One region of the Streptomyces sp. NPDC013187 genome, then DNA from elsewhere that is predicted to be linked to it. Evidence: riboswitches for the same ligand, from Rfam matches in the RefSeq annotation. Region 1 holds a riboswitch; the other holds the start of a gene.
What was found. Region 1 has a riboswitch for cyclic di-AMP ahead of ACFY5B_RS19085 (NlpC/P60 family protein). Riboswitches for the same ligand answer to the same signal wherever they lie in the genome.
Positions count from the first base shown of each region.

Region 2: linked by a shared signal. The riboswitch ahead of ACFY5B_RS29420 (transglycosylase family protein) and the one ahead of ACFY5B_RS19085 (NlpC/P60 family protein) in region 1 are both predicted to bind cyclic di-AMP.

Region 1 covers NZ_JBIBAF010000008.1:265,911-273,458, reverse strand. Annotated here, with positions in the region: gene ACFY5B_RS19095 (M23 family metallopeptidase) at 1-312, shown strand, start outside; gene pcrA (DNA helicase PcrA) at 416-2,932, opposite strand; cyclic di-AMP (ydaO/yuaA leader) riboswitch at 3,245-3,417, shown strand; gene ACFY5B_RS19085 (NlpC/P60 family protein) at 3,426-4,610, shown strand; gene ACFY5B_RS19080 (hypothetical protein) at 4,707-5,648, shown strand; gene ACFY5B_RS19075 (hypothetical protein) at 5,626-5,979, opposite strand; gene ACFY5B_RS19070 (NlpC/P60 family protein) at 6,401-7,459, shown strand.
Region 2 covers NZ_JBIBAF010000015.1:84,725-92,272, forward strand. Annotated here, with positions in the region: gene ACFY5B_RS29400 (exopolyphosphatase) at 257-1,198, opposite strand; gene ACFY5B_RS29405 (DUF501 domain-containing protein) at 1,195-1,725, opposite strand; gene ACFY5B_RS29410 (septum formation initiator family protein) at 1,778-2,254, opposite strand; gene eno (phosphopyruvate hydratase) at 2,368-3,648, opposite strand; gene ACFY5B_RS29420 (transglycosylase family protein) at 3,912-4,607, opposite strand; cyclic di-AMP (ydaO/yuaA leader) riboswitch at 4,612-4,778, opposite strand; gene ACFY5B_RS29425 (transglycosylase family protein) at 5,007-5,975, opposite strand; gene ACFY5B_RS29430 (cytochrome P450) at 6,096-7,421, opposite strand.

The DNA of each region.
Region 1 (7,548 bases):
ATCGACTTCCCCGTCTCGTACGGCACGACCGTCATGGCCGCGACCGACGGCACCGTACGCACCCAGTGGAACAGCGCGTACGGCAACATGCTGATCCTGACCGCGAAGGACGGCACGGAGACGTGGTACTGCCACCTCTCCACCTACACGGTGCCCTCGGGTACGACCGTGAAGGCCGGCGATCCGATCGCGCGCTCCGGCAACTCCGGCAACTCCACCGGCCCGCACCTGCACTTCGAGGTGCGCCCCGGCGGCGGCTCGGCGATCGACCCGCTCCCGTGGCTGCGCAGCCACGGCATCGACCCGACGTAACGTCCCGCCAGCCCCAACCCCCGCTCCCGCCCGCATCGAGTAACGCCCCGGCAGCCCCCGCCCGCGTCGAGCGCGCAGGGGCCCACCGGTTCACCTCACGGCGCTACAGCTTCTCCACCGGTGCATACCGCAGCAGCAGCCGCTTCGGCTTGGTGTCCCCGAAGTCGATCGTCGCCTCGGCGTTGCCGCCGGTACCCTTGACCGCGACGACGGTCCCGAGCCCGAACTGGTCGTGCGTGACGCGGTCGCCGACCGCCAGTGACACCACCGGTTTCTCGGAGGTGCGGCGCGTGGCGAAACCGGAGGCACCCGACGCCGACGAGCGCGAGCGGGACGACGACAGCGAGGCCGCAACCGCCGAGACCGGCCCGGAGGACGCGGGCGTGGTCGCACCCGTCCGCTTCCACTCCACGTGGGTCGGCGGGATCTCCTCCAGGAAGCGGGAGGGCGGGTTGTACGAGGGCTGGCCCCAGGCGCTGCGCAGCGTGGACCGCGTCAGGTACAGCCGCTCCCGCGCGCGCGTGATGCCGACGTAGGCCAGGCGCCGCTCCTCCTCCAGCTCCTTGACCTGGCCGAGGGCGCGCATGTGCGGGAAGACGCCGTCCTCCATGCCGGTCAGGAAGACGACCGGGAACTCCAGGCCCTTGGCGGTGTGCAGCGTCATCAGCGTGATGACGCCGTCGCCGTCCTCCTCGTCGGGGATCTGGTCGGAGTCGGCGACCAGCGCGACCTGTTCGAGGAAGTCGGACAGGGAGGCCTGCTCGTCCTCGCCGCGCTCCTGCTCGAACTCCATGGCGACGGCGGCGAGTTCCTGGAGGTTCTCGATCCGGGTCTCGTCCTGCGGGTCGGTGGAGGCCTGCAGTTCGGCGAGGTAGCCGGTGCGCTCCAGGACGGCCTCCAGCACCGTGGCCGGTCCGGCGCCGGACTCGACGATGGTGCGGAGGTCCTCCATCAGCGTGTTGAACCGCTTGACGGCGTTGGTGGAGCGCGCGGCCATGCCGTACGCCTCGTCGACGCGCTTGAGCGCCTGCGGGAAGCTGATCTTCTCCCGCTGGGACAGGGCGTCGATCATCGCCTCGGCGCGGTCGCCGATGCCCCGCTTGGGGACGTTGAGGATCCGGCGCAGTGGCACCGAGTCCTCGGGGTTGGACAGCACGCGCAGGTAGGCCAGGACGTCCCGGACCTCCTTGCGCTCGTAGAAGCGGACGCCGCCGACGACCTTGTAGGGCAGGCCGACGCGGATGAAGACCTCTTCGAAGACACGGGACTGGGCGTTGGTGCGGTAGAAGACGGCGACGTCGCCGGCCTTGGCCTCGCCCGCGTCGGTCAGGCGGTCTATCTCGTCGGCGACGAACTGCGCCTCGTCGTGCTCGGTGTCGGCGACGTAGCCGGTGATCCGGGCGCCGGTGCCCGCGTTGGTCCACAGGTTCTTGGGGCGGCGGGACTCATTGCGCTCGATGACGGCGTTGGCGGCGCTGAGGATCGTCTGCGTGGAGCGGTAGTTCTGCTCCAGCAGGATCGTCGTCGCGTCCGGGTAGTCCTCCTCGAACTGGAGGATGTTGCGGATCGTCGCGCCTCGGAAGGCGTAGATCGACTGGTCGGCGTCGCCCACCACGCACAGCTCGGCGGGCGGGATCTCGGCCTCGGGCGGCACGTCGACGGGGTGCTCCGAGGGGGTGCCGACCAACTCGCGGACCAGGGCGTACTGCGCGTGGTTGGTGTCCTGGTACTCGTCCACGAGGACGTGCCGGAAGCGGCGGCGGTAGTGCTCGGCGACGTCCGGGAAGGCGCGCAGCAGGTTGACCGTCGTCATGATCAGGTCGTCGAAGTCGAGGGCGTTCGCCTCGCGCAGCCGCGACTGGTACATGGCGTAGGCCTGGGCGAGGGTCTTCTCGAAGCCGTCGGTGGCCCGGGCGGCGAAGTCCTCCTCGTCGATCAGCTCGTTCTTCAGATTGCTGATCTTGGCGCTGAAGGACTTGGGCGGGAAGCGCTTGGGGTCGAGGTCCAGGTCACGGCAGACCAGGGCCATCAGGCGCTTGGAGTCGGCGGCGTCGTAGATCGAGAAGGACGAGGTGAAGCCGAGCTTCTTGCTCTCGCGCCTGAGGATGCGCACGCACGCGCTGTGGAAGGTCATGACCCACATGGCGTTGGCGCGCGGGCCGACGAGCTGCTCGACGCGTTCCTTCATCTCGCCGGCGGCCTTGTTGGTGAAGGTGATCGCGAGGATCTGGCCCGGGTGCACGTCCCGCTCGGCGAGCAGATGGGCGATGCGGTGCGTGAGCACGCGGGTCTTGCCCGAGCCGGCTCCGGCCACGATGAGCAGCGGGGAGCCGGAGTGGACGACGGCGGCGCGCTGGTTGTCGTTCAGCCCCTCCAGGAGGGCGGCGGTGTCCACCACCGGGCGGGGGGCTCCGTCCCGGTAGTAGCCTCCCCCACTCTCGGCTCCGCTCGAGCGGGGGGACCCCCATCGGTCCGGGGGCACGTCGAACTTCCCGCCGAACAGATCGTCCGGGATCGGCTCCGGAACGTGATCGTCCTCGGGTGGCGGCGGGGGCTCGTCCGCGGGGCCCCGCTGGGCCTGGAGGTTCGCCAGGAAGCTGTCGTCAAAGAGGCTGCTCATCGCTCTCCGAGTCTAGGGCGCCCCACTGACAGCCCGCCGCCGCCCTGAGAACATCGCCGGGCGCCCGGGCCCGCCGACCGCCCGACGGCGCGTTGTCGCCCTCCATGACGGCGCGATCACGCCCTGCTACAGACCCGGCATGTATGGACTTATCCCACCCAATACCCCTTGATCGTTCACTCTCGGCAACGCTCAGGAATAAGGTCACGAAAATGTATCGGGCATATCACCCATCAACCTTCACAGGGGCCACACGAGTTGGCTACGGTGCGACCAGGCCGCATGACCCCCACCGGCGAACGTCGCCGGGCCGCGCGGCCTCCGCCGAGTCCGGTGTGCCGCAGCGGCAGCCGGAGCCGGGGACCCAACCGTGAACCTGGGGTGAATCGGCCCGACTCCCTGTGCGGAGAAGGCCGTAGGGCAAACCTTCCGAACCACCCGCCCGAACCCGACAGCTAACCCGGTAGGCGGAACATGGAAGGAGTCGCCTCCCTTGGCGTCGCACCGCAAGTCGCGTCCTACGGGTACGCGCATGGCAGGCATACGGACCCCCGCCCTCGCAACGGCGGCCCTCACCTCCGTGGCCCTGCTGTCCCAGTCGGCCAACGCCGCCCCCGAGGCCGACGACAAGCCCAGCCTGGAGGAAGTCGAGAAGAAGGTCGACGACCTGTACCGCCAGGCCGAGTCGGCGACCGACAAGTACAACGCGGCCAAGGAGAAGACCGCGAAGCAGCGCAAGCGCGTCGACACCCTGCTCGACGACGTCGCCCAGCGCACCCAGAAGCTCAACGAGGCGCGCGAGGAGCTGGGCTCCTTCGCCTCCGCCCAGTACCGCACCGGTGCCGCCGCCCCGGACACGGCGACGTTCCTGCTCGCGGACACCCCGCAGGACTACTTCGACCAGACCCAGCTGATGGACCGGATGACCGGCCGTCAGAAGGTCGCGGTCGACGACTACGTCACGCAGCAGTCCGAGACGATGAAGAAGCGCCAGGAGGCCACCGAGAGCCTCGAGACGCTCACCGAGTCGCAGGGTGATCTGAAGACGGCCAAGGCCACCGTCCAGCGCAAGCTCGCCGACGCGCGCGAGCTGATGACGAAGCTGACCGCCGAGGAGAAGGCCCGGCTCGCGGCGATCGAGAGGGAGAAGCGGGCGGAGGCCGCCCGCAAGGCCGACGAACTGGCCCGGCAGCAGGCCGCGCAGCAGAAGGCGCAGGCGGAGGCCGCCCAGCAGGACGGCGGGTCGTCCACGTCCGGATCGACGGGGTCGGCGGGCTCCGGCTCGTCCTCCTCGACGGCTCCGGCCGACTCCTCGTACGCGACCAAGGCCGACAAGGCGCTGGCCTTCGCCCGCGCCCAGATCGGCAAGCCGTACGTGTGGGGCGCCGTGGGACCCGGCTCCTACGACTGCTCGGGCCTCACCCAGGCCGCCTGGAAGGCCGCGGGCGTCACCCTGCCCCGCACGACCTACGACCAGGTCAACGCCGGCACCACGGTCCCGCTCTCCCAGGCACAGCCCGGTGACCTGGTCTTCTTCTACGACGACGTCACCCACGTCGGGATCTACATCGGCAACGGCATGATGATCCACGCGCCGAAGCCGGGCACGTACGTGCGCGAGGAGTCGATCTACTACGACGGCGAATCGGCCATCCACAGCGTGGTGCGCCCGGCCTGAGTGAGGCCTGAGGGCCGAGAGGTCGCGTCACGTTTTTGAGGGGCACGCGCGCGTGCCCCTCTCGTAACGCGTGCGCCGCTCTCTAGCATCGGCGCTATGTCCGGTCCCTCCCCGTTTGCCGCCTGGTGGGCGACGTATGCGCTGGCGACCGGCATCGTGTCGGTCGGTTTCGACTCGGCGGGGTACGCGGGCGCCTCCCGCATCGCCCTGGCCCTGGCCTGCGCGGCCTGGCTGGCGGCGGCCGTGGGCCTCGCCCGGCGGACGCACCGCGAGTGGCGGGTGGCGACACCAGACGCGCTCACCACCGTGGCGGCGACCACGGTCCTGGGCACCGGCTTCTCCGCGGCCGGGCAGCAGCCCCTGGCCGAGGCACTGCTCACGCTCGCCATGGTGCTCTGGGCCGTGCTCCTCACCGCGAAGGCCGAGGGGCGGCGCGGAACGGTCTTCCTGCGCTGCGTGGCCACCCAGGGGCTCGCCGTGCTCGGCGCCACGCTCGCCGCGGCCGACGCGGTGGCCTGGCTCGCCCACGCGGCCCTGGTGCTGTTCTGGCTGGGGCTCGCGCTCTACTGTTTCGCCCTGTTCCGCTTCCAGCCGCGGCAGGTGGAGGAGGGGCACGGGGACCACTGGCTGGCGGCCGGCGCCCTCGCCGTCTCCGCACTGGCCGGGGCGAGCCTCCTCGGCGCCGACAGCTCGCGCCTGTACCTGTGGAACGAGGAGAACGCCGACACTCTGCGCACGACGACCGTCGCGCTGCTCGTGCTCGCGCTGATCGCCTGCGTGGCCCTGCTCCTCGCCGAGCTCTTCTGGCCCCGGCACCACTACGACGTGCGGCGCTGGGCGACCGTGTTCGCCGCGGTCGTGACGGCCGCGGCCACCCTCGCGGTCGCCGCCGCCCTCGACGTCCCCTGGCTCGACGTCGCCGGAAAGGTGCTGCTGTGGATCGCGGTGGCCGCCTGGCTCGGGTGCACCGCCTGGGCTCTCGCCGCGGCCCGGGCCGGCGCCCGGCGCTCCCGGGTCAGGTCCAGAGCACGGCGATGAAGATGTTCGCCGTGGTCAGCAGACCGACCAGACCGAAGAGTCCCTTGTCCACCTTCTCGTCGTCCCGCTTCACATAGACCAGGCCGAGGATCACGATCAGCAGGGCCAGCTTCACGCCGATCTTGATGTTGTTCACGGTCTGGTCGTCGGCCTGGTTGAGGCCGACCAGGACCACACCGGTGACCAGCATCGTGAGCGCGCCGTGCAGCATCGCGGGGGTGAAGCGGGCGGCACCCTCGCCCATCGCCTTCATCTGGGTGAGGAAGCCGCCCAGGAGCGAGGCGATGCCGATGATGTGGAGGCCGACGAAGAGGTGGATGAGTACGTCCATGAGGCCGGAGCCTAATCAGGGGCTCCCAGGCCACCCGACACCGGCCCAGGGGTGCATAAATGCACCGCATAGCACCCGATCACGGTCACTCGCTCACGATTCGGCCCATCGGTCATCACGCTGAGTGAAGTAGACGGTGTCGGGGCGGCGTCACGGTCGCATACGGTCACCGCCGGTCCTCTCACGACACTTCCGCACACCCGGCCCCGGCCCGCCACGGCGACGTTTAGCGTCCTCCCCCAGGTGCCCGGCTCCCCACCGCCGCCCGGGCCAGGGGCGGCAGTCGGACACCACCGCCGAAAAGGTCCGGCGGCGGGCCGCTCCCCCTGTGCGGGCCGCCGCCGGATGCGCAGGCCGCTCGTCCGCTCCCCCTGCGGCCGCACGCATCCCTCGGCGGTCGAGGAAAGGACGTGGCCTCCGAGTGGCAGAGCACCGCAAGCCCCGACAGCGCGCAATGGGTGGCGGCAAGGCCCGTACGGCCGCCACGATCGCCCTCGCAGGCGCGGCGACGGCGACGGGCTTCGACGGGACCGGACACGCCGAGCCCCAGCTCACCCCCGGCCAGGTCAAGGCCGAGGTGGACCGGCTGTACCAGCAGGCGGAGGCCGCCACCGAGAAGTACAACGGCGCGAAGGAGAAGGCCGACGCGGCCGGGCAGCGGCTGAAGGACCTCCAGGACCAGGCGGCCCGTAAGGAGGAGCGACTCAACTCCGCCCGAGACGCCCTGGGTTCGGTCGCCGCCGCGCAGTACCGCGCCGGCGGTCTCGACCCGGCGGTGCAGCTCGCCCTGTCCGACGATCCCGACCGGTACCTCGAGAACGCCGAGTTCGTCGAGCGGGCCGGCAACCGGCAGAACGCCGCCGTCGCGAGCGTGCGCAAGCAGCTCCGGGAGATCGAGCAGCTGCGCGGGGCCGCCCACATCGAGCTGACCTCCCTGAAGTCACGGCAGACGGAGCTGAAACGGCACAAGAAGACGATCACCGGCAAGCTGGGCTCGGCACGGCGGCTGCTGTCCCGGCTCGACGCGCAGGAACGTTCCCGGCTGGGCGTATCGCAGGACCGCGCCTCGCGCACGGCGGGCGTCCGGGACACTCTCGCGGGCCCCGGCTCCGCCTCGTCCCAGGCGCCCAATTCCCGTGCGGCCGCAGCCGTCTCCTACGCCCACCAGAAGCTCGGCAGCCCCTACGTCTGGGGCGCCACCGGCCCGGACGCCTTCGACTGCTCGGGCCTCGTCCAGGCCGCCTACCGCGCCGCGGGCGTCTCACTGCCCCGTACGACGTACTCCCAGATCGCCGCCGGCCGCCGCGTCTCCCGCTCCGAACTCCTCCCCGGCGACTTGGTCTTCTTCTACGCCGGCATCAGCCATGTCGGCATCTACGTGGGCAACGGCATGATGATCCACGCCCCCAACCCGTCCGCGCCGGTCCGCGTCGCACCACTGGACGAGATGCCTTTCGCGGGGGCGACGCGGGTGGTGTGAGCGGGCACGTGGGTGGTGTCCACGGGGAGGCGGGTGGTGTCCCACGGGCAGGCGGTGGTGTGAGCGGGCGGGAGCGGGCCGGACGCGCG
Region 2 (7,548 bases), on a different contig from region 1:
TGTGCCGGAGGAGCCTCCGTGAGGCACTCCTCGAGCGCCATTCCGGGCACCTTCCCGGACCCCTCCATACCATGCTTCTGAACATGTTCAAAGGCCTGTTCAGCCCCCGGACGGGTCAACGGGGCCCCTCTCGTCGCCCGGGAGGGCCGAATTCCTTGTGAAGAACTTCACGAACTTTTCCGACGGGCTGTCTCCGGGGGGCCCTCCGAGCCCCCCGGAGACGCTCATTCGTGATCCATGCCTGCTCAGAAGCGGGCTAGGCGACCGACCACGCGATGCCGTCGAGGATGTCGTGCTCGCTCACCACGACCTCCTGCGCGCCGATTCGCTCCATGATCGACAGGAGTACGAGGGCGCCCGCCCCGATCACGTCGACCCGGCCCGGGTGCATGGAGGGCACGGCCGCGCGCTCGGCGTGGGTGGAGCGCAACAGCCACTCGGTGATCTCGCGGACCCGGTCGTAGGAGACGCGGGAGTGGTGGATGGCCTGCGAGTCGTACTCGGGCAGATCCTGGGCGATCGCCGACACGGTCGTCACCGAGCCGGCCAGGCCGACCAGCGTGCGCGCCTCGCGCAGCGGAACGCTCTGCTCGGCGAGGTCGAGGGCGGCCTCGATGTCGGCCCGCATCGCCGCGATCCGCTCCTCGGAGGGCGGGTCGCTCACCACCCCGTCCCGGACCAGGTGCCGCTCGGTCATGCGGACACAGCCGATGTCCACCGAGCGGGCCGCCCGGACGTGGTCGTCGCCCACGACGAACTCGGTCGAGCCGCCGCCGATGTCCACGACCAGGTAGGGCTTGGGCAGGTGGTCGCCCCCGGCGAGCTCCTTGGTGGCGCCGGTGAAGGAGAACTCGGCCTCCTGGTCGCCGGTGATCACCTCGGGCTCGACGCCCAGGATGTCCAGCACACCGCGCACGAACTCGTCACGGTTCTCGGCGTCCCGGGAGGCGGACGTCGCCACGAACCGCAGCCGCTCCGCCCCGTGCTCCTTGATGATCCCGGCGTACTCACGGCACGCCGCGAAGGTCCTCTGCAGCGCCTCGGGGGCGAGCCGGCCGGTGCGGTCGACGCCCTGCCCGAGTCGCACGATCGTCATCCGGCGGTCCAGGTCGACCAGCTCACCGGTCGCCGGGTCGGCGTCGGCGACCAGGAGCCGGATGGAGTTCGTACCGCAGTCCACGGCGGCGACACGGGTCACTGGGCGTCCTCCTCGGCAGTCATCACACAGGCGCCCTTGCGCCACCACTCCGGCAGCATCGCCAGCGCCTCGTCGCCCAGCGGGTTCACGCCCGGACCCGCGGCCAGGGAGTGGGCCACCAGGACGTGCAGGCACTTCACCCGGTCCGGCATGCCGCCCGCGCTCGGGAAGTTCTTCAGCTCCTCGATGTCGTCACGGCGCCGGATGTAGTCCTCGTGCGCGGCCCGGTACGCCGCCGCCAGCTCCGGGTCCGAGGCCAGCCGCTCGGTCATCTCCTTCATCACGCCGTTGGCCTCCAGCGTGCCGATGGCCGAGTTCGCCTTCGGGCACGTCAGGTAGTACAGCGTGGGGAACGGCGTCCCGTCCGGCAGCCGGGGGGCCGTCTCGACGACGTCGGGCTGTCCGCACGGGCAGCGGTGCGCGATCGCGCGCAGGCCGCGCGGGGGCCGACCGAGCTGCTGCTTGAAGGCCTCGACGTCGGAGTCGGTCGGCTCGGTGCGCGGGGTGGTCGGCGGGGGCGTTTCCATGACTGTCTTCAGGCTGTCTTTCTCTGGGTTCAGGTCACTGGCTGGGGCTGGGTCACCGGTCGGAGGCGTCGGCCTTGTCGACCCCGTCCCAGACGTTCGAGTACCAGGGGCGGTCGGCCGCTCCCAGGTCGGTGCGCGACTGCTTCGCCGCGTGCGGGTCGACGACGATGAAGCCCGTCTCCCCCGGCATCACGTAGTGCAACCGCTGCCGGATCTGCTGCTCGGCGTACGCGTCGTCCTGCCAGCGCGCCTTCAGGTCGCGCAGCCGTTCGACGCGCTCGCGGGCCTGCTGCTGTTCCCGCTGCAGGTCGTCGATCTCGGCGCGCTGCGAGACGTACTCCCGCATCGGGTAGGCCAGGGCCACGATCAGCGAGCACATCACCAGGGCGAGCAGCGCGGCCCGGCCGGTCAGCCGCGAGCGGCGGGCCTGGCGCCTGGTCTGGGAGCGGTAGACCCGGGCCGCGGTCTGCTCGCCGAGCAACCGGATCCTGGTCGCGGTGGAGAACCGGTCCCGGTCCTTCACGGCCATGTCAGTCCGCCTCCCGCTCCGCCGTCATACGCGCGTACGTCCCCGGACACGGTACGGGACCGGGTACGGGGACGTACGTACGACTGGCGCAGCCTTGGCCGGGCCTTTGGCGATCAGCCCTTGAAGCGGGGGAACGCGCTGCGGCCGGCGTACACCGCGGCGTCGTCGAGGATCTCCTCGATGCGCAGCAGCTGGTTGTACTTGGCGACGCGCTCGGAGCGGGCCGGGGCGCCGGTCTTGATCTGGCCGCAGTTGGTCGCGACGGCCAGGTCGGCGATGGTGACGTCCTCGGTCTCGCCGGAGCGGTGGGACATCATGCACTTGAAGCCGTTGCGCTGGGCCAGCTCGACGGCGTCCAGGGTCTCGGTGAGCGAACCGATCTGGTTGACCTTCACCAGGAGCGCGTTGGCCGCGCCCTCCTCGATGCCGCGGGCGAGGCGCTCGGGGTTGGTGACGAACAGGTCGTCGCCGACGAGCTGGACCTTGTCACCGAGCTTGTCGGTGATGGTCTTCCAGCCCTCCCAGTCGTCCTCGAACAGCGGGTCCTCGATGGAGACGAGCGGGTACGCGTCGACGAGCTCCGCGTAGTACTCGGTCATCTCGGCGGCCGAGCGGTTCTTGCCCTCGAAGGTGTAGGCGCCGTCCTTGTAGAACTCGGAGGCGGCGACGTCGAGCGCCAGGGCGATCTGCTCGCCGGGGGTGTAACCGGCCTCCTTGATCGCCTCCAGGATGAGGTCGAGGGCCTCGCGGTTGGAGCCGAGGTTCGGGGCGAAGCCGCCCTCGTCGCCGAGGCCGGTGGCCAGGCCCTTGCTCTTCAGGACCTTCTTCAGCGTGTGGTAGACCTCGGCGCCCCAGCGCAGGGCCTCGGAGAAGGACTCCGCGCCGATCGGGGCGATCATGAACTCCTGGATGTCCACGTTGGAGTCGGCGTGCGAGCCGCCGTTCAGGATGTTCATCATCGGCACCGGAAGCAGGTGCGCGTTGGGGCCGCCCAGGTAGCGGAAGAGGGGGAGGTCGCTGGCCTCGGAGGCGGCGTGGGCCACGGCGAGGGAGACGCCGAGGATGGCGTTGGCGCCGAGCGAGCCCTTGTTGTCGGTGGCGTCCAGGTCGAACATGGCCTGGTCGATCAGGCGCTGCTCGGTGGCGTCGTAGCCGACCAGCTCCGGGCCGATCTGCTCGATGACCGCGAGGACGGCCTTCTCCACACCCTTGCCGAGGTAGCGGTTCGAGTCGCCGTCGCGGAGCTCGATGGCCTCGAAGGCGCCCGTGGAGGCGCCGGACGGGACGGCGGCACGACCGGTGCTGCCGTCGTCGAGGCCGACCTCGACCTCGACCGTGGGGTTGCCTCGGGAGTCCAGGATTTCCCGGGCTACGACGACGTCGATGGACGGCACGAGCATCTCCTTCTTGAATGTGACGCGGTGACGCGGGTCGCGTGGACCCGGCGAGGTGCGGGCCGTGGTGGCTCGCGACATGAGCCTAACCGGCTCCGGGCGATCGGCCACCGGGTCGCCCACCCCATGGACAGAACCGAGAGTAAATTGTTTCCGAACGGAACAAAGCCGGTTCCCGAAAAAACCCCGCCCCGGTGCGTACGGGGGATGACGCACCGGGGCGGGGAGACCGTGGACCCCGGGGGGCCCGTGCGGGCCGCTGCTTACTTCAGGTGCAGCTGCTGGCCCGGGTAGATGAGGTTGGCGTCCTCGACGATGTCCTTGTTCAGCTCGAAGAGCTTCTCCCAGCCGCCCTTGACCTTCTGGTCCGCGGCGATCGAGCTGAGGGTGTCGCCCTTGGTGACCTTGTACTCGCCGTCACCCTTCTTGACCTTCTTGCCGGTCGGGGTGGTGACGGTCTTCTTGGCCGCCGGGCGCTCGTCGGAGCGGGAGGCCGGCTGCTGCTGGGTCTCGCGGGTCTCGGTGCTCTGGCTCTGGCTCTGCGAGGAGCTGCCCGAGTCGCTGGAGGAGCCGCCACCGGTGTAACCGGCGCTCGACAGGCCCTTGCCGCAGACCGGCCAGGCGCCCTTGCCCTGGCTCGCGAGGACCTTCTCGGCGATCTCGATCTGCTGGTCCTTGGTGGCCTGGTCGGCGGTGGAGGCGTACTTGGTGCCGCCGTAGCCGGACCAGGTGGAGGCGGAGAACTGCAGACCGCCGTAGTAGCCGTTGCCGGTGTTGATGGACCAGTTGCCGCCGGACTCGCACTGGGCGACCGCGTCCCACTCGGACGCGGTGGCGGCGGAGGCGTTGCCGGCCGCCATCAGCGGGGCGGCGACGGCGGCACCGGTGACACCGGCGATGGCGATGACCCGAGAGGCCTTGGACGGACGGCGGTGCGTGCCCTTGCCGGAAAACAGCATGGAGAGATCCCCTCACCGACGCCTGCGAGGTGAGCTGTCGGGTTCGGGCCGGTTGAGTTGCCCGGCCGCGCCCCTCCCGGGACACGGCTTCACCCCAAGCCCTTCCGGCACAACCGGCCGGTCGGGCACCTACCTTGGGTCCCCCGCTCCTGCCTACGGCGCTTGACGCGACGACTGTTCCCGTACGGCCGCTGGCAGGATTCGGCGTTGCGGCAGCCGGGGCTCGCGGTGACGAGCGATCACGACCGTAGACAGGTGATCCGCCGAATTTCAAAGACGATCAGGGCTTCTGAGATCTATCTCTCACCGCGCTTATACGGGACATTCGGCGCGAAACATGACGTGAACTCACCCGGTTTCGGGGCGACTTCGACCGCCGTTTCCGCACTGCCCGAACAGCTACCTCTCGTCCGCTTCGCCCTCGACCGTGAGCGCCTGACCGGGGTGGATGAGGTCCGGGTCGGCGCCGACCTCGTTCTCGTTGCTCTCGTAGAGCTCTTGCCATCCGCCGCCGACCCGAAGGGCGTCGGCGATGGACCAGAGGCTGTCGCCGATACCCACGATGTAGGCACCTTCGGACGCGTCCCCGGAACCCTCGTCGGCGCCCGCGGAGTGACGCCCCGTGGACTTCTCCGCGCGATCGCTGCCGGGCGCGCCGGTTTCGTCGGCACTGGGACCGCGATGACGGCCGGAGCCGGTGTCGGTCAGCCGCGAGGAGTCGTCGCCCTGCTGGGCCTTGCCGGCTTTGCCACTCTCGGAGGCGTCCGGCGATGAGCTGTCGGACTGCCGCTTCTGTGACGAACCAGCGGATTCGGTCGACTTGTCCGTCTTGGCGGTTTCATCCTTCGAGGTCGATGTCGCGTCAGGCGATGACGAAGGAGAGGAGGAAGGGCTGCCCGAGGGGGACGAACCGAGCGAGTCGAGCAGGCCGGGCGAGTCGACCTCGCCGGACGAGCCGGACGAATCGGATGACCCGGACGAGTCCGACCCCTTGCCCTGCTCGAGGCCGGAGAGCAGTCCACAGGTGCGCCACGCGCCGACTCCCTGGTCGGCGAGGATTCTCTCGGCCACGGCTATCTGCTGGGAGCGGCTGGCCAGATCGGCGCTCGCGGCGTAGTCGAGGCCGCCGTGGTTCTCCCAGTCCTCCTGGGACAACTGCAGGCCGCCGTAGTAACCGTTGCCGCTGTTCTCGCTCCACGCACCGCCGGTCTCGCAATCGGCGACCTTGTCCCAGGTCGTGCCGTCTGCCGCACTGGCACCGGAGGCCCCGAGGAGCGGGATCGCGATGGCGGAGCCGGTCACTCCGGCCGCGACGAGGAGAGCCGGAGCCTGGCGGGGGCGACGGTGCCGACCGTTCCCGGAGAGCATACGGAGACCTTTCACGCGACAGCAGTGACCGACGCGGCGTGAATCCCTCCGCGTTGATGGGTGAACGTATCGGCAGACGATCACTTGTCACAAGTTCATGCCGCGCAGATCACGTGAAGATCACAGGTCTGATGTTTCGTCACGTTCGGCCGGTGCTGCCGGTGCTGCCGGTGCTGCCGGTGTGAACTCCACCGGCAACGTGCGCAGCCCGCGCATGATGAGGCCGCCGCGCCATCGCAGCTCGGCCGGATCCGCAGCGAGCCGAAGGTCCGGGAGGCGGGTGAGGAGGGTGGCGAGGGCGGTCTGGCCCTCCAGGCGGGCGAGCGGGGCGCCGAGGCAGTAGTGGATGCCGTGGCCGTATCCGAGGTGCTGGTTGTCGCGGCGGGAGAGGTCCAGTACGTCCGGATCGGCGAACCGCTCCGGGTCGCGGTCCGCGGCGGCCAGCACGACGAGGACGGGGTCGCCCGCCTCGATGCGCTGCCCACCGAGGGTGAGCGGCTGCGTGGCGAAACGCCAGGTGGCGAGTTCGACGGGGCCGTCGTAGCGGAGGAGTTCCTCGACGCCGGTCTCCAGGAGGCCGCTCTCCCCGGCGGCGAGGGACGCCTGGAGCCGGGCGCGCTGCCCGGGGTGGGTGAGCAGCGCGTAGGTGCCGTTTCCGATCAGGTTGACGGTTGTCTCGAAACCGGCGAACAGCAGGATGAAGGCCATGGCCGCCGCCTCGTTCTCGGTGAGGTGCTCGCCGTGGTCGGAGGCGCGGATCAGACCGGAGATGAGGTCCTCGCCGGGGGCGGCTTCGGCGGGCAGCGCCTCGCGCTTGCGGTGGATGAGGTCGGCGAGGTAGCCGCGCATCTTCTTCACCGACCGCGCCACACCGCCCCTGGGGCCGCCCTGGTGACGGATCATCATGCCCGCCCAGTCGCGGAAGTCGTCCTGGTCCTCGCGCGGGACGCCGAGCAGGTCGCAGATGGCGTAGATGGGGAGCGGGAAGGCGAACTCGTGGATGAGGTCGGCGGATCCCTTCGCCGCGAAGCCGTCGATCAGGGTGTCGGTGAGCTCCTGCACCCGCGGCGCGAACTCGGCGACCCGGCGGGGTGTGAACGCCTTGGACACCAGCCGCCGCAGCCGGGTGTGGTCCGGCGGGTCGATGTTCAGCAGATGCGTCATCAACTCGGCCTTGCGCTCGCCGGGGATGCCCGTCTTTCCCTTGGCGTGCGCCGGTTCGTCGTGATGCGCCGGGTTCTTGGAGAGCCGGTTGTCGGCGAGCGTCTGCTTGGCGTCGGCGTACCGCGTGACCAGCCAGGCCTCCACACCGCTGGGCAGTCGCGTCTTGTGGACGGGGCTGTGCTCGCGGAGCCAGGCGTAGGCGGGGTAGGGGTTGCTCGCGAACTCCCAGGTGAAGAGATCGGGAGCGGTCGCGGCTGGGCTGGGCTGGGGCTGGTCGGTCACGTGTCGACCGTATCCGGCTTCCGGCAGCGGCCCTCCACCGTCACGGCTCGGCCGGGCGGCTTCCGCGGCCTCCCCCTCCCCCGCACAGACCGCTCAGCCCCCGCCCCGGCCGCTCAGCCCCGCCCCG